DNA from 4 places in the Cytobacillus sp. Hz8 genome. Region 3 is predicted to be linked to each of the others. Evidence: riboswitches for the same ligand, from Rfam matches in the RefSeq annotation. Region 3 holds a riboswitch; each other region holds the start of a gene.

Region 1 (4,254 bases), on a different contig from region 3:
TCTGCAGCACTAAATCGCCCATTTTAAAAACCATCCCATTTTCTTCAGCTAATGGAATAAATTCATTCGGCGAAACAATCCCCCAATCTGGGTGCTCCCAACGAATAAGAGCCTCTGCCCCTTCAATCCTTCCTGATCTCGTATCGACCTTTGGCTGATATTCAATATAAAATTCATGGTTGAAAATAGCCTTGCGCATATCCCTTTCCAATTGAAATAACCGGAAGGATTCAATGCTCATAGAAGAGGAGAAGACTTGCCAATCATTGCGGCCCAATTCTTTCACCTTCTTTAAAGCTTGGATTGCCTTTTTTAAAAGAGTATAGGAATCCGTTCCATCAATTGGATAGGAGCTAATTCCAATACTTACTGTAGTAAACAGCTCATACTCATCGACAAAAAATGGGAGTTCCATCTCTTTGATAATCTTTCTCGCCACCTCGAGTGTTTCCTCCACCTGGTGATTGGCTTCGATGCAAATCACAAACTCATCTCCTGCAATTCGCGCAAGGAAGCTTCTTTTGTCTAAAAGCTGATTTAAACGCTTCGAAAAAGATATAAGCAATCGATCCCCAATTTCCCCGCCAAGTGTGTCATTAATATAATTGAACCGATCTAAATCTAAATAAAATACCGCAAAAGATTTATGGTCTTTTTTTGATTGATTAATTCGTTGATCTAAAATCTGATAAAAATAATTTCTATTTGGTAGCCTTGTTAAATAATCATAATCAACTAAATTCGTGTAGACTTCAACACTCTCTTTTTCTCTTGTAATATCCTGAACGATTCCATCCATGCGGATAAGATTTCTGTCATCATCAAGATATGGTATCGTTTGTAAAGAAATCCATTTTGTCCTTCCATTCTTATCGATGATCCGTAATTGTTGATTGATCTCTTCCCCATCCTTTAATTTCTTTCTCCCCTCCTCAATAATTGACCGATCCTTGGGGTGAACCATCTCAATCAATTGAGCAGGATTTTCATTTAGAATACTGGGAGAAACACCAATAATCTCTTGAACTCCTTTAGAATAAAAAGTAAAGTGAGAATCCCTGCGATCAATAGACCAAATGCCTGCATGAAGATGATTAGCAACGGACAAAAACTGCTCCCTGCTTTCAGCTAATCGGTTCTCCATTTCTTTCTTTTCAGTGATATCCTGAATCACTCCGATCACTTTAGCCACTTGTCCCACTTCGTCAAACAGAGCATCAAAGCATATTAAAATCATCCTCTCTTCTCCATCCATACGAATTATTCGGTGCTCCAAATGATAATTATGATGGGATTCAACCAATTGTTTCAATCCCATGTCATACTTCTCTACATCTTGAGGATGGACAAAGCTCCGGACCGTATCAAGCTTGGGAACAAAATTTGAATCATTAATTCCAAAAATGTCGTAAACCTGCTTGGACCAAATTGCCTGCTGACTCGCCACATCGTATTCAAAGCTGCCAATGCTTGAAATTCTTTCTGCCTGTTCTAAGCTGTTAAACACCCTTCCAAGCTTATTCTCATAATCTTTTAAAGTTGTTTGATCTTGACATACAGCAAAAACAACCTCCGTTTCATCCTCTTTCATGCTAGGAATGAGTGATAGTTCAACAGGAAATGACTGGCCATTTTTGTGTAAAAGGGTAGATTCAAACACGGTGGGAATTCCGTTTAGCGCATTATGAAAATGATACTGAAAAAGATCGGAATCTCCATCCGGGAACCATTTGTTTTTTAAACGCACTACGTCATTCAAACTGTATCCAAGCAGCTCCTTCAGCTTTTGATTAATTGAAATAATCTGCTTGTCTAAATTAAATACAAAAATAGGCTGAGGATTACGAATAAATAATGCTCTGAAGATACCTGAATCATTGGCTTGCAGAGACTGATTTTTAAAAAACTTGTCTAAGAATTCCATACTTTCTTCCTTCCCATAAAAATTTGATTAAATATGAAAAAGGTTTCCAGCACATCTGTGTTTTTAATACGAGATGTTTCTTATCAAATTGTCTCTAATAGATTCATCGCAAATCCGCCATTTCCCCAAAGAAATTAAAAAAGCACTCTTTTCTGAGAGTGCCAAGAATCATAACATATTATTCGATCCTCATGTTTGAATATGGCGGCCCGACTATCATCGTCATAAAGACATTAGACTCGAAGCTTTGCGTCCTTACGTTTCCATAAGTTTGCCTTTTTCATTTTCCTAGTCAAATTTTACTATATTTCAATATTATTTAAAAGAAAATGACGGTCCCCTTTGATAAAAATTATTATTTGAAAAGACGAACCATAGAGCTGAACAAGCTACATATATACGTCAGGATTAAATAACATTATTAACATCCCCTGTAACAGCAGGAAAGGCCGGAACAGCTCACATAAACGATAATAATGGAGATTATTCGGTAAGCGAAGTCGTTTCCATTGCTAAAAGCTTAATTGGTATCCCCTACCTCTATGGTGAAACAACCAAAAATGGGTTCGACTGCAGTGGCTTTGTCTAGCCCATGCCATTCTTCCTCGCAAAAAAATAGGAGAGAGGCTGGTAACCTCTCCCCTACTATTAAAATGACAACATTATTCAACCCAATCGAACCACATTTCCCATACTATTTTACGAAATCAAAGAATGTACTCTTAAAACGATTGAAAATAATATGTAAAATCGAAACGAAATTCATCAATTTAATGTTATGCAATTGGTTGTTTCCAAAATTCGATTTCATGTTCGAGAAAATAGGCCTCCATTTTCGCTTTCTTGCCTCTTATAAGTTATTATCCATTAATTTTTTCTTGCAATACTAAAATTTACATACTCCAAAATAAATTCTTTTTCACTCTGGCTTAATTTAAGATTTAATTCCGTTAGATCCCAACTAGAATGAAATAATTTTTGTTCCTGTTTGAAAGCTTCATTTGTATCACCTTTAACAATCCAATCGACTGTTACATGAAGAGATTCACTTAAGGATAATAGAATCTCAGCTGAGGGGTTCGTCTCTCCGTTCACAATTTTACTGACTGTACTTTTAGATAAGCCGCTTATTGAAACCAAGTCCTTCTGCTTTAACCCCAGTTCATTCATTCTTTCTTTCACTCTATCTCCAATATCTTTCCGAATATGTCTCATAGGCAACAACATTTCCTTACACATTTTTCTATTAAGCCGAAGTTTCTTATTTTAAACAAAAACCATTGACTGGTTTCCAATAATGGATTATTATGGAGTAGGAATACGGGACTATTTCAAAAACAAAAAATATTAAAATAAATAGATGCATTTGTTTTTCTTTCAAAATAAATGGTTAAGATGGAGGCCTAATACACCAAATTAATTTATGCTGTTCATGAAATGTCGAATTTTGTTATATCCCTTGTTTAAGAGACTATTAAGGATAGAACAAAATAGCTTGGCGTTTTTTTGCTTTCAAAAAGAACTGAATAAATATTTATGCATTTTTACGAATATTTATGCATAGCAAGATTTTATCAAAGAACGACCTAAACGAATAGAAAAACCATGATATCTAACAAAAATGAGGTCAAGAATTTCGAAGATAGCGATATCACTTATTTTGAAGAAAACAGACGCCCTCATATTCGTACTCCTTTCAATTATATTAGGAAATACAGAGTCTAAGGATTTTTTTGATTAAAAAAAATATGTGAAGGATATCGACATATTTTATCTAAAAAATGGGTTAAATATTGTTTTTTCATTTATACAAGACACCATCTTCAGTGACATAACTTGTTTTCTAGATCTATCTAGAGGATTTCAGCATGATTTCAATTTATAAAAAACGCACGCTATGATAAAGAAACTCTTTTCAGAAGTGCAGCATAAAGAGAAACAGCAGAGAATACCATCCACTAACCTCCTCTTAGGTTTATATTGAATTCGCATGTTCCTCTATTTTCCAACAAGCTATTTTGAAGATATTTCATACTCTTTTCAACATAATTTTCGATTGTTACACCACTATAATATGGTGAATCCTATTAACTTTTAGTACTAAATGAATAACAGGAAATTAACATAGTTTCAATTGTAATTATATACTAAAATGCCCAATAATATAACAATTTAACGGTCATATTATACTATTTCCTTTAAAAATATTATTTCAAAATATTGTCCCTTATGTGATTATTTTCATCACATTTAATTGTCTTTTAGTATTTTTCTATATCTTTTTATCTATTATTCGATTTTCTTGATTATGGAATTTAATTGATTGTTTA
Region 2 (4,254 bases), on a different contig from region 3:
TTTCGGATTCAATGGTGTTGCTATTTATCTAAATAGAAGGCGTGGATCTGATTATTCGCGAAAATCGAATTTTATTCGCGAAATCCAAAGTTTATTCGCGATTTCGAAAAAATGCTCGCGATATTCATGAAATGCTCGCGAAAAATTTAGGCTGTTTGCGAAAAATCGAATTTACTCGCGAAAAGGAGGCAACATTATTTTTCAGGTCACCAATCCTAAGCTCAATTAGCTTACAATTCCCATATCTATGCTCAGATGAATAGGCTCCCGAATCTGTCAATTTATCCAGCGGTGTCTGAAGGAGACTCTAACCTAATTTATTCAAGAGCAACAAAGTATACGAAAAGAGCTTAAAAAAAGAGGAGTGATGATTCATCACTCCTCTAACCTATCCAATTTCACTACACTCATTTTCCATCATCATTCTCCACAATATGTTTAAGCATGGACAATTTATTATTCCAAAATTGCTCGTAGTAGGAAAGCCATTGCTTCAGTTCCGTTAACGGTTCGGGATGAAGTAGATAAATCTTTTCCCGCCCTACTTTTTGGCCTTTTACCAATTCAGCCTCTGAAAGAATTTGCAGATGCTTGACAATGGCGGTACGGCTCATAGAAAAATGAGAAGTGATTTCGGATATCGGTAATGCTTTTTGAGAAAGCAGCTGGAGAACTTCCCTGCGAGTGGGGTCAGCAATCGCTTGAAACACATCATGCTTGATGGCTGACACTTATCCTTCCACAACCTTTCGCAGTGCAACATGAACAATCTTCTCCCAACCGCCATTCATATTATTGCGAACATCAATCGTTTTGAGGTTAGCCTTTGGAATCATGGCATCTGGTTCTTTCCAGCCACCATGAATTACGGTAAATTCCGTTTTATCTCCTAGATCTTTTAATAAGAATGAAACAACCCAGCCATCTGTATCCCATGAAAAGGAAAGCTTGTTTGGTTCATCGATTTCTAATACCTTACATGGAGATGGACCAAAAGGGGATTGAATATGAAATTCGTATCCTTCCGTTGCCACAAAATCATTCGGCATGAACCATGACTCGATTGCCTTAGAAGTGGAAACCGTGTTCCATACTTTTTGAATGGGTGCTTCTAAGACGATTGTTTGTTTAATATCTTGTACAGTTTCCATAGATAATCTCCTTTATTGTGAGGTAAAATGAAACTATTTGGTGTTACTTTTGGTATCATATAACACCATTTGTTTATATGTCAAATAAAATCCCGTTAAATAGAACCATTATTTTGTAAAAAAATGGTCGATATGTCCTAATTTTGCTGTAATTTGTTGAATTTTGTAAAAAAAAAGGTTAACATTACTTATGTTTAAAGATTGAATAAATGATAAAGGCAAACTATTCCGAAAGGATAGGACGCAAAGCTCGTGGGTCTAAGGTATTTACTTGAAACTATGATCGCCAGGTTACCATGATGAGTAAATCGATTATACTTCAATTTGGCTATTCTATTCTATTAGAATGGCCTTTTTTATTGTGCCCATGTTGTGACAAATCATTTCTTTTGAATTTTATTAACGAAAGGATTGGCTAGATTGAAAAAGGCGTGGAACAGTGAGGAAATTGATTATTTAAAGGAATACATAGGAATGCATAAACTAACAACAATCGCTAAAAATATGAATCGTTCCTATGAGTCAGTAAGGATTAAGATGAATCGTTTAGGAATATCTAATACGAAAGCACAAACAGGATTGCTAACAATTGGAGAGTTAGCTACCTGTTTGAATATAGATAGGACGATTATCAAAGGATGGATTGAACGGCATGGGTTGCTATGTGTGAAAAAAGTGACTAGAAAGTCAAAGTGTTTTTATTTTATCGAAACAGCATATTTTTGGGATTGGGCTGAACAGCATAAAGATAAAGTCCAGTTTTCGAAAATTGAATCATACACCTTACTGCCTGAGCCTGATTGGGTTGCAGTTGAAAGGGAAAAAGAAATACAGAATCAAATTGTTAAAAAGCGGCCTTATAAGACTTGGACCCTTAAAGATGAAAAGCAGATTATATGTTTGCGGAATAGGGGCTTAACTTATGCTGAAATTGGAGAAGCAATGAATCGAAGCGCAATTAGTATTGCGCGTAGAATCAAAAGAATTTCAAATTAATTCTTAATACTAGGGAACGAGAAGATAAAAATTATGATTTATAAATAAGATACATATTTCGGAAATAAAAAAAACATATGAAAAAAAGTGGCAGGCACCGATCTAATTTATTGAATGGTGTCTGTCACTTTTATGTCAATATTTTTAGAAAAAAAGCGCTTGCAATAGTCAAAAAAATTAGTTATCTTAAAGCTATAACTTAACGTGTTAACCGGTTATGACGTTATAGTTATAACATAAAAAGGCTAATAAATTCGTTAAGGAGTGAAAAAATGAGTGTTCCCAAATACCTCATAATCATCAACGATATAAAGGAACAAATCAACAAAGGTGTTTTTAAACCAGGAGAAAAAATTTATTCGGAAGGGGAGTTGAAGCAAAAGTACAATGTCAGTAATACGACAGTTGTCCGTGCATTACAGGAATTAGTGAGAGATGGTATGGTAAACCGGATTCAAGGGAAGGGCACCTATGTTAGTAAATCAATCCTGAATAAAGAAGTGATTTTTAACGAGTATTCCCATTTCCCTAATAATGAATCGAGGAGTTTTAATTCTAAGGATAAGCTATGTGATGAGAGGACCGAGGTTATTTCTATTAATGAAATAAGAGATGAGCGAATTGCTAAAAAGCTCCAAATTTCATCGGATCAGGAAATTATTCACTTTGAAAGGATTCGTTATGTTGATGACATACCTTGGGCAATCCAAAATAACTACATTTCAAAGGATTGGTTAATGAATGTAGACCTTTCAAATTATGAAAAATTTTCATCGCTATCAGAAAGAATCAATGAAATTTGTGGGGTCAATATTCTAAATGAAGCTATGAAAGAGACAATTAAGGTCAAATTCCCTGTGTCAGAGAATATCAGTGGAAAATTACAACTTGAAAATAGTCCAGTCTACCGAATTGAACGCATCACGTTTGTTGCTGATCATACCCCTTTTGAATATGTTGATAGTTATGTTCGTCATAATTACTACTTCATTGAAATCGAAAAGAAAAAGCAATAAAAGGAGCAAAAATATGCAGTTTATTATAGCCTCCCATGGCCGGTATGCGATTGAAGCAAGAAATAGCTGTCAAATGATTACTGGTCTAACGGAAAAAATCCATCCTATTGCTTTTACTGAGAGCATGGGCTTGGAGGATGTTGTATGTCAATATGAAGAACTTATTAAAAAGTACACCGATGACAGCATAACCATAATTGTTGACATTTTAGGCGGCACCCCATGTAATGCTGCAATTATTGTTGCAAACAAATATGAAAACATCACGATTGTAGCAGGATTATCATTAGCTATACTAATACCTCTTAGTCTAGGCGAAAGTCTTGAAGAGACGATTTTGAGTATGAAAGAAAATACGAAAATAGTAACCACTGAAAAAAGTCTTTTACAAAATGAAGATGGAGAGGAAGAGGATTGATGGCGAAGAGCGGAATCGTTCACGTTAGGGTTGATGAAAGAATGATTCATGGGCAGGTTGCTACGATGTGGACTAATTCAATAAAGGCAACACGCATTATGATCGTTGATGATGCAGTAGTCAAAAATGATATGGAGAAAATGGCTCTAAAGACTGCTGTTCCCTCAGGTGTAAAGTTAAGTATCTTAACTGCAGCAGGAGCTATTAGAAATATTTTAGCGGAGAAATACACAGATCAAAGAGTATTTTTGATCGTTAAATCCCCTGCAGCTTTACGCGCATTAGTGGAAGGCGGAGTTGAATTACCTCAAATTAATGTTGGAAATATGTCTACAAAATCAGGATCAAAGAAAGTCAAAAAGTCAGTAAGTGTAACGGATAAAGATATTGAAGACTTTAAATTTTTGGCAGAGAAGGGTATTAAAATCACCGCACAAATGGTCCCATCCGAAGACTCAATGGATTTTATGAAGCTTATCTAAGATGGAAAGAAACCTAGACTGGGGGAATAATAATGGATTTAGCAGTTTGGCAAATTATAATATTAGTGATTTTAGCTTTTTTCTCCATCCTTGATTCTCTAACACTAAATATTGGGTGTCAATATCCCGTTATAATTGGCACATTCACTGGTCTAATAATGGGCGACATTACTCTTGGATTAGCCATTGGT
Region 3 (4,254 bases):
GTTCATATTAATTATCTAGTTACTTTTAATTTCAAATTTCATAATTTTATTAGCCCAATTGATTGCTTCGTTATAGTATCGAAGGAATTCGATTCCATCAACTTCTAATTCATTACATCTCTCACTAACATTTTGCCAATCGCCTATTTCAATATAAATACATAAATCTAGAGCATCTCTCATAGGATTAGTAACCCCTTTTAAGGCATCACAAATATTTTCATGAAGAGGTAAATCACTTAAAATCTTCTCAATTGGAATGCCCAGCAATGTATCGATTAAGGAAAACATACCTGTCATAAAATAGGAAGGGGCTTCTAATTTTTTATTTTTTTGAAAAGCAAAGTACTCACACATTTTTGCTCTTGTGAAGCTCAGGCTAATTAATTCATTCGATAGACCAATTTTTGCTTTTGATTGTTCTCTAAAAGCTAGTATATAGATCCATTTTTTTATTTCTATAAGTCCTAGAAGTACGATAGCTTGTCGAATGGAGTTAATTTTATGTTTTGGACGGAATGCCTGTGAATTAACTAACTTAAGAAGTTTGTACGATAATGATAAATTTTGTTCTATTAATTGGGTAATAAGATCGATATTTGGCTCGTCTTGTGATAAATGAGTTAGAATTTCAAAATAAGAATGAAAATAACTAGGTATATCATGTGTAGCCAATATGATGGGTTTTGAAAAAAAATAACCTTGGAAATAGTCGTAGCCTCTATTTTTCGCAGCAATAAATTCATACTCAGTTTCTATTTTTTCAGCGAGTAATTTAATATTTGATTTTAAACCTAGTTCTTCTATAGGTCGCCTCATTTCTTCTGTAGTTTGCATAAAATCAACCTTAATAATATCGGCAAATTGTATTATTTGATAGGAAAATGGATTGTTTTTATTCAAGATAAAATCATCAAGAGCAATTCGATATCCTAATTCCTTTAGTTCTTTACATATATCTAAAATCTCCTGATTGAACTCAACTGTCTCTAAAATTTCTACAACAATCTCATGTGGTCTGAAATAAGTTGGAAGTTTTAATTGAAGCAATTTCTCAGTAAAATTAATAAAACATGGCTTACTATTCATAAGTTCATCAATACCAATATTTAAAAAACTATTAATAATGACTTCTGTTGTGGCCTCATCGCCATTGATTTCGGGAAATGTATTTACTCGATTGCTCCGATACAGTAATTCATAAGCAAAAAGTTCTTGATTCTTTGTGAAAATCGGTTGTTTTGCCACAAAAACCTCCATTTTTATAACCTCCGATTAAATCTAGGTAAAAAAATATATAGTAAAATAGTTCTAATAAAAATTCAAGTTTGCAAGTATGCACTAATTGGTGCAAATCTTGTTTCATTTGGAACAATAAGTATACATCAGTGGTACTAGACGGTGGGTGAAAGTTATTAATCATATTAGACATATTCAACATTAAAGTTAATATTAGGAATAAATATATGATAATTATATCATTCTGCTAATGAGACTTTTGTCATGTGGAATAGATCCATTTACCTACATCCTAACAAATGAGGATTTCAATCAAATTCTAGTAAGCTTTTCAAAAAATCAACTAATATAATCAAAAAGTTACGATACAAACTCGACGAAAGTTGAGGACACAAAGCCATGTGCCTAAAGCAAATATTGCTATGGTTGACAGGTTATCGAATAGCTAAGTTTCTTAAAGGGCTATTCATATTTTTAGTGTCATAATTTATATCTTTGAACTTAGAGAATTGTCTAGCTCCAGCGCCTAGTGTCCTTCGCTCTCCGCCTTACGATAAATCAACATCGAATCGTCTTCGGCTCTTCGTGTTTCCTTATCTCAGATGGAGAACTCCAGGCCAACGCCGCTTAGCAAGGAGTTGGCGCTTTTCTTTAATGACTTGGAAATATTTAACGATATGATACTTTTACTCTTGATTATCCGATATCTTGAGGAGAAATAAAAAACATGAATCGGAGGGGAGATATATGTCGGATCAATTTGTGGATGATTCTATTTTAGAGATTTATATTTTTGAATCTTCGCAGATGCTAGAACAACTTGAAGAAGTGATTTTGAAGTGCGAAGAGGCAGGCGTATATTCAACAGAAATGATAAATGATATTTTTCGTATCATGCATACGATTAAGGGTTCATCCAGTATGATGTCGTTTAACAATATTGCATCACTAGCTCATGTACTTGAGGACTTATTTTCTCTTCTTCGTGAGGAAAAGATGAGAATCGAGGATCATACTCAGCTTACGGACCTCATGCTTGATGGAGTGGATTTTATAAAGGTTGAGATAGAGAAAGTAAAGCACTGTGACCCTGTAGACGGAGATTCTACACAGATAATAGAACAAGCAAATAATTTTTTGAAAAGTTTGAAATTAAGAAGTGCTTATCATGATCAATTAAGCGAACAGGATTCTACTCATGTCACTAATATTGATAAAGAACAAACTAGTAATTCTTCTGCATTAAAAGAGTATGTTGCTACAGTTCGCTTAGAGGATTGTGGGGGAATGGAAGATGTACGTGCATTCCAAATCATTCACCAATTAAAGGAAGAAATTCACGAACTGACATTTACACCAGAAGATTTGGAGACAAATTTTGATACTGTCGATTTGATTCGCCAAAATGGACTTCATCTTTTTATTCATACAGACAAGATATATGAGGAAATGGAAGAGTTGTTTAGTCAAGTTTCCTATGTACAGTCTCTTGAATTAAAGGAAATAGATAAAACTATAATGAGCCCTGTATCAGAGATGTCAGTAGGCGAATCCCCCCAAAAAAATAGTTCAATTAAGGGAAATGGTAGGAATGCAGCCTATCAGTCGAGTTTTTTAAGCGTTAATGTTTTGAAACTGGATGAACTTATGGATTTAGTAGGAGAGCTCGTCATTGCAGAATCGATGGTGACTCAAAATCCTGATCTAGTCGGTCTTGAACTAGAACAATTTACGAAAGCAGCAAGGCATTTAAAGAAGATTACAGATGAAATCCAAGATAAAGTAATGTCAATACGAATGGTACCATTAACGAATACTTTCCAAAAAATGAATCGCATCGTAAGAGATATGAGTAAAAAGCTTCAAAAGGAAGTGCAGTTAGAACTCATTGGTGAAGATACTGAGGTGGATAAAAATATTATTGAACACATCTCAGATCCGCTCATGCACATTGTTCGCAACTCGCTTGACCATGGGATTGAAAGTTGTAAAGAAAGAATGGAAAAAGGAAAACCGAAGTTAGGAACACTGACACTTAAGGCAAAAAATGCTGGAAATGAAGTGTTAATTTTTGTGAGAGATGATGGTCGGGGACTAAATAAAGAAAAACTCATCAATAGAGCAAAAGAGAATCATTTGCTTCATAAAAATGAAAGCGAAATGAGCGATCGGGAAATCTATAATCTTATCTTCTTACCGGGATTCTCTACAAAGGATCAAATCACTGAATTCAGTGGCCGTGGTGTTGGAATGGATGTCGTCACAAAAAACATTGGGACGGTAGGCGGTACTGTGACAATAGATAGCGAGATTGACAAAGGAACCACAATCATCATACGAATTCCCCTTACACTTGCTATTATTGACGGCATGAATATAAGAGTAGGAAAGTCACGTTATACTTTGCCAACAACAGCCATTAAAGAATCGTTCCGTCCAGCAAAAGGGGATATCATCACTGACCCTGAGGGAAATGAGATGATTATGGTTAGAGGACAATGCTATCCTATTCTTCGATTACATGAGTGCTACGGTATTCGAGGAGATGTAACGAACCTAGACGAAGGTGTTTTGATTATGGCAGAACAAGAAGGCAAGTATGTATGCCTTTTTGCAGATGAACTTCTTGGTCAACAGCAGGTCGTTGTTAAATCATTGCCAGATTATATAAAAAAAATAAGTCAGGTGAAAGGCATTACAGGATGCACCTTACTTGGTGATGGTAGCATTAGCCTTATCCTTGATATTTCAGGACTCATAAAGTGAAACTTCCATCAGTGGGGGTTTTCGACGCACAGGACGTCGCGCTTTTAGAGTCTGTCATCCATCCCCCACTGATGGTTAGACACGCAGAGCCTGATTGATTTTTCTAAGGGCTGAAGCCCAAAGAAAAATCTTATTTCACTTATCGCGCTCATAACGCCACGTCCTGTGGCTTCGCCTGACTAGGACCTCCTGTCCGTCGTCGGACCTTTACGGACAGTTGATCTCCCACTTATCTTCTTCGTATTCTCA
Region 4 (4,254 bases), on a different contig from region 3:
TCAATCTTTAAAAATCGAAGAACTGCTTAAGAAAAAGGTCAATCAATTTATGATGGAGGTTGCGGCTAATTCGATTAAGGATCTTTTTAGTCCTTTTCGCGATAAGTATCAAGAAAACAAAAAGGTAATCGAGTATTTAGAATCCTATTTTCATGATGTCGTATCGCATTATACCTTTTTTCTAGATACGAATAATAATGGTCAAGAGAATATCATGAAGGCGCTTATGGGTGGTTCCAATGAACATTTTCATCATCGATACACGGTGAATTTATTTGTGAACAATAAAAATCTCGCAGGGGCTCCCGTGATCTATGAAACGAATCCGACTTATTATAATTTATTTGGCAAGGTTGAATATCAAGGTTCGCTTGGCAGCTGGACTACGAATTTTACTTTAATTAAACCTGGAGCCCTTCATTTGGCAAATGGGGGATATTTAATTCTCCAAGCGACAGAATTGTTGCAGCAGCCGCAAGTATGGATGCGGTTAAAAATGGCTTTGCAAACAGGAAGTATTCAAATTGAAAATTTGAATGAGATGAATGGTGTTATTCCCTCTAATGGGAATAGACCAGAGCCGATTCCGTTAAATCTTAAAGTGATAATTATTGGTTCTTACTATTTATACGATTTTCTTTCTGCATATGATGAAGATTTTCATAAGCTTTTCAAGGTAAAAGTAGAATTTGTGGCAATCATGAAAAAGGATCAAGAAAATAGCTGGAAATTAGCACGCTTTGTCAAAAATTATGTGGATAAGGAGGGGCTTCTTCCCTTCCATCGTCGCGCCATTGCAAAAGTTATTGATTATGGATCCCGGTTAGTAGAGGAGCAATCTAAACTTTCTACAGATTTTCAAGAGATAACAAAGGTTTTGGTGGAATCAAGTTATTGGGCGAAACTAGAGCATGAATCCGTTGTAGATGATCGGCATGTCGAAAAAGCTCTTTCAGAAAAAGCACATCGATCCAATCATATCGTAGAGCAATATCGAGAAATGATTCGAAACGGCACAATCATGTTAGAAACCGATGGATATCGGATTGGACAAATCAATGGCTTAGCTGTAATGGGAACCAGAGATTCTATATTTGGAATTCCAACGAAGATCACCGCACAAACCTATGTCGGTAAAAACGGAATTATGAATATTGAACGAGAAGCGATGCTCAGCGGGCAAATTCATAATAAAGGCATGATGATTTTAACAGGGTTCCTCTCTGGAGAATTTGCGAAAAACCGGCCAATTCCATTATCAGCAAGCATTACCTTTGAACAAACCTATAATTCCATTGATGGTGACAGCGCTTCAAGCACAGAATTATATGTGTTGCTCTCTTCCTTAGCAGAAGTCCCGATTTACCAAGGGATTGCCGTAACAGGTTCCGTTAATCAATGGGGAGAAATTCAGCCAATTGGTGGAGTAAATGAAAAAATCGAGGGTTTTTACCATATTTGTAAAAGTCGTGCTTTGACTGGCAAACAAGGTGTTATAATTCCAAAGCAAAATATCCAAAATTTGATGCTGGAAACGGAAGTAGTCGAAGCGATTAAAGAAGGGCACTTCCATATTTGGGCAGTTAGTCATATTGCAGAAGGTATTGAAATATTGACTGGCGTAGATGCTGGCAATATTCGAAATGAAAAAGGGCAATATCCAGAGGGAACCATTTTTGCGAAAGTAGAAAATCGATTTACGAAAATGTTTGAAATGGCTAACAAACTTAAGAACTAATATCTAAGGTAAAAAAGAGTCTTGAAGCAATAAGGAAATGGAGAGAGTTGCAAAAATAGATAAGATCATTCATTATTTATATAATTTGCGAAAACCTTGTTGGGATAAAATCCTAGCAAGGTTTTCTTATTACAAAAATGTGAAATGAATAATAAATTGCTTGAATAAAATACCAAAAGTGGATATGATAAAATCTTAGTCGGCATTTTTCGACAAATTTAGCATTAAGATTCATTGGAAAACAAATGTATAAAGGCAAACTATTCGAAAGGATAGGACTCAGGAGCCAAGGGTCTACGGTTTATGGGACACAAGAGCTCAAAGAACTAAGATCGCCCGGTTGCCAATTATTTGGCTATTTTATCTTGTGTAGAATAGTTTTTTTATGGGAAAATTGCTCAATCATTGGGTAAAGGAGAGGATTAATAGGGATTAACCAGTTTTAAAAATAAAAATATACAAAAAGAAAGGTAAGTTGAAATAATGAAAAACATCTTAAGATATTTTAAGCATATGAAGACGAAATTGATTTTGTCCTTTGCTATAATTTTAATAGTTCCTACAATTTCGATTGGATATCTTTCCTTTTTATCGGCAAAGGATGCTATTCAAGAGGAAATGCTTAATGGATTTGGAGAAAGTTTAAGTTTGCTAAATTCAACCATTGATAATACCATTCAGCCAAAAATGAATGATGTCGGGTATTTTGCTCAAAAAATTACAAGCCAAACTTATCAAAAAGAGAGTTTGCAAGAATTAACCACAACCTTTGAGCAATATACGAAGCTGCACCCTGAAGTCGAGATGATTTATGTTGGTACTGAAACAGGCCAATTTATCCGAAAACCTGAAATGGAAACTAAAGCAGGGTATGATCCAAGAGTGAGAGATTGGTACCGTGCAGCAATGGCAAAAAAAGGGGAAATTGTTATCTCGTCCCCCTATGCAGATGCAAACACAGGAAAAATGGTGTTAACCCTTTCGCAATCTACAAAGGATGGTTCAGGGGTTGTTGCAGTCGATATCTCTTTAGGTTATATTCAAAAATTAACGAATCAAGTAAAAATCGGTAACCATGGTTTCGCGTTTTTAATTGATGTAGATAAAAAATATGTTTCTCACCCAACGCAGAAAGGTGGAAGCGAAGCAAAAGAAAACTATGTTGATAAAATGTTTAAGCAAGAAACAGGACATTTTAATTATACAGATAAAAAACGCTTCGACAAAATCATGAGCTTTAAGACCAATTCATTAACGGGGTGGAAAATTGGAGGAATGATTGATTCTTCTGAAGTAAGCCAAAAAGCTTCACCTATTCTTAACCATACCATTCTCATTATGGCCATTGCGCTGATCATTGGGGCAATAGCTATTTATCTAATCACAAAATCTATTATCTCTCCGTTGAAAAAATTAAAACATCAGGCATTAGCGATAAGCGGCGGCGACTTAACAGACGAAATTAAGATTGAAACAAATGATGAGATTGGCGAACTTGCAGGTGCCTTCAATGAGATGTCAGAAAATCTTCGCCATTTGATTACGGAAATTAATAGCAGTGCTGGACAAGTGGCGGCTGCATCTGAGGAGCTATATGCTACAACGGAACAAACCACTCAAGCCACCAATCAGATTGCTTCTGATATACAAACAGTTGCTGAAGGAGCAGAGAGTCAAGTGATTAGTTCAGAAGAGAGCTCTTTGGCGATGGAGGAGGTTTCCCAAGGAATGCAAAGAATCGCTGAATCCTCTTCATCAGTTAGAGATTCAGCAGAGAAAACGACTGCATTATCTGAGCAAGGAAATGAATTGATCCAAAAAGCCATGCTTCAAATGGAGTCTATTAGTTTAGCAACTGAAAACACAACGGCGGCCATTTTCCAATTAATTGAACGATCTCAAGAAATCAGTAAAATCATTGAAGTCATCACAAGTATTGCTGATCAAACCAATCTGCTAGCTTTAAATGCTGCGATTGAAGCAGCTAGGGCTGGTGAGCATGGAAAGGGATTTGCTGTGGTAGCAGATGAGGTTAGAAAATTAGCGGAACAATCTCGTGACTCAGCAGCACAAATTGTTACATTAATCAATGGAATTAAAAATGATACGGAAATGGCTAATAACGAGATGCTTGGAAGTGTTAGGGAAGTAACGTCAGGGAGAAATATTATTGATCAGACAGGTGAAGCTTTTCAACAAATTACAAAGGCTATAGCCTATGTTGGTGCACAAATCCAAGAAGTATCAGCCACCTCTGAACAAATATCAGCCAATACACAACAAGTTACAGCGACAATTGAGCAACTAGCTTCCATCGCTAAGGATGCATCGGCTGGCTCACAAAATGTAGTGGCAGCTTCTGAGGAGCAATTAGCTTCCATTGAAGAAATTTCAACCTCTACCGAGTCCTTGAGCAAATTGGCACAGGATTTACAAGAATTGTTAACGAAATTTAAGATCTAAAAGATTATGTGATTAATAATATAGAAGAAAAGCATACTGGGAAATTAATTTGC

The links. A riboswitch is a leader RNA that binds a small molecule or an ion and turns the genes downstream of it on or off. The one in region 3 is predicted to bind cyclic di-GMP.
Region 1: another riboswitch for cyclic di-GMP. It lies ahead of ACE38V_RS21200 (EAL domain-containing protein); the one in region 3 lies ahead of ACE38V_RS06285 (chemotaxis protein CheW).
Region 2: another riboswitch for cyclic di-GMP. It lies ahead of ACE38V_RS21015 (DNA-binding protein); the one in region 3 lies ahead of ACE38V_RS06285 (chemotaxis protein CheW).
Region 4: another riboswitch for cyclic di-GMP. It lies ahead of ACE38V_RS15970 (methyl-accepting chemotaxis protein); the one in region 3 lies ahead of ACE38V_RS06285 (chemotaxis protein CheW).

Annotation. Positions count from the first base shown of each region.
Region 1 is NZ_JBHKFI010000025.1:50,397-54,650, forward strand. Features, by position in the region: gene ACE38V_RS21200 (EAL domain-containing protein) at 1-1,924, opposite strand, end outside; cyclic di-GMP riboswitch class I at 2,125-2,210, opposite strand; gene ACE38V_RS21205 (helix-turn-helix domain-containing protein) at 2,792-3,139, opposite strand.
Region 2 is NZ_JBHKFI010000025.1:2,680-6,933, reverse strand. Features, by position in the region: gene ACE38V_RS21025 (ArsR/SmtB family transcription factor) at 408-731, opposite strand; gene ACE38V_RS21020 (SRPBCC family protein) at 732-1,151, opposite strand; cyclic di-GMP riboswitch class I at 1,359-1,450, shown strand; gene ACE38V_RS21015 (DNA-binding protein) at 1,572-2,147, shown strand; gene ACE38V_RS21010 (GntR family transcriptional regulator) at 2,420-3,163, shown strand; gene ACE38V_RS21005 (PTS sugar transporter subunit IIA) at 3,177-3,581, shown strand; gene ACE38V_RS21000 (PTS sugar transporter subunit IIB) at 3,581-4,063, shown strand; gene ACE38V_RS20995 (PTS mannose/fructose/sorbose/N-acetylgalactosamine transporter subunit IIC) at 4,096-4,254, shown strand, end outside.
Region 3 is NZ_JBHKFI010000003.1:252,050-256,303, reverse strand. Features, by position in the region: gene ACE38V_RS06290 (EAL and HDOD domain-containing protein) at 16-1,260, opposite strand; cyclic di-GMP riboswitch class I at 1,596-1,681, shown strand; gene ACE38V_RS06285 (chemotaxis protein CheW) at 1,987-4,005, shown strand.
Region 4 is NZ_JBHKFI010000014.1:6,724-10,977, forward strand. Features, by position in the region: gene ACE38V_RS15965 (Lon protease family protein) at 1-1,738, shown strand, start outside; cyclic di-GMP riboswitch class I at 1,983-2,086, shown strand; gene ACE38V_RS15970 (methyl-accepting chemotaxis protein) at 2,222-4,201, shown strand.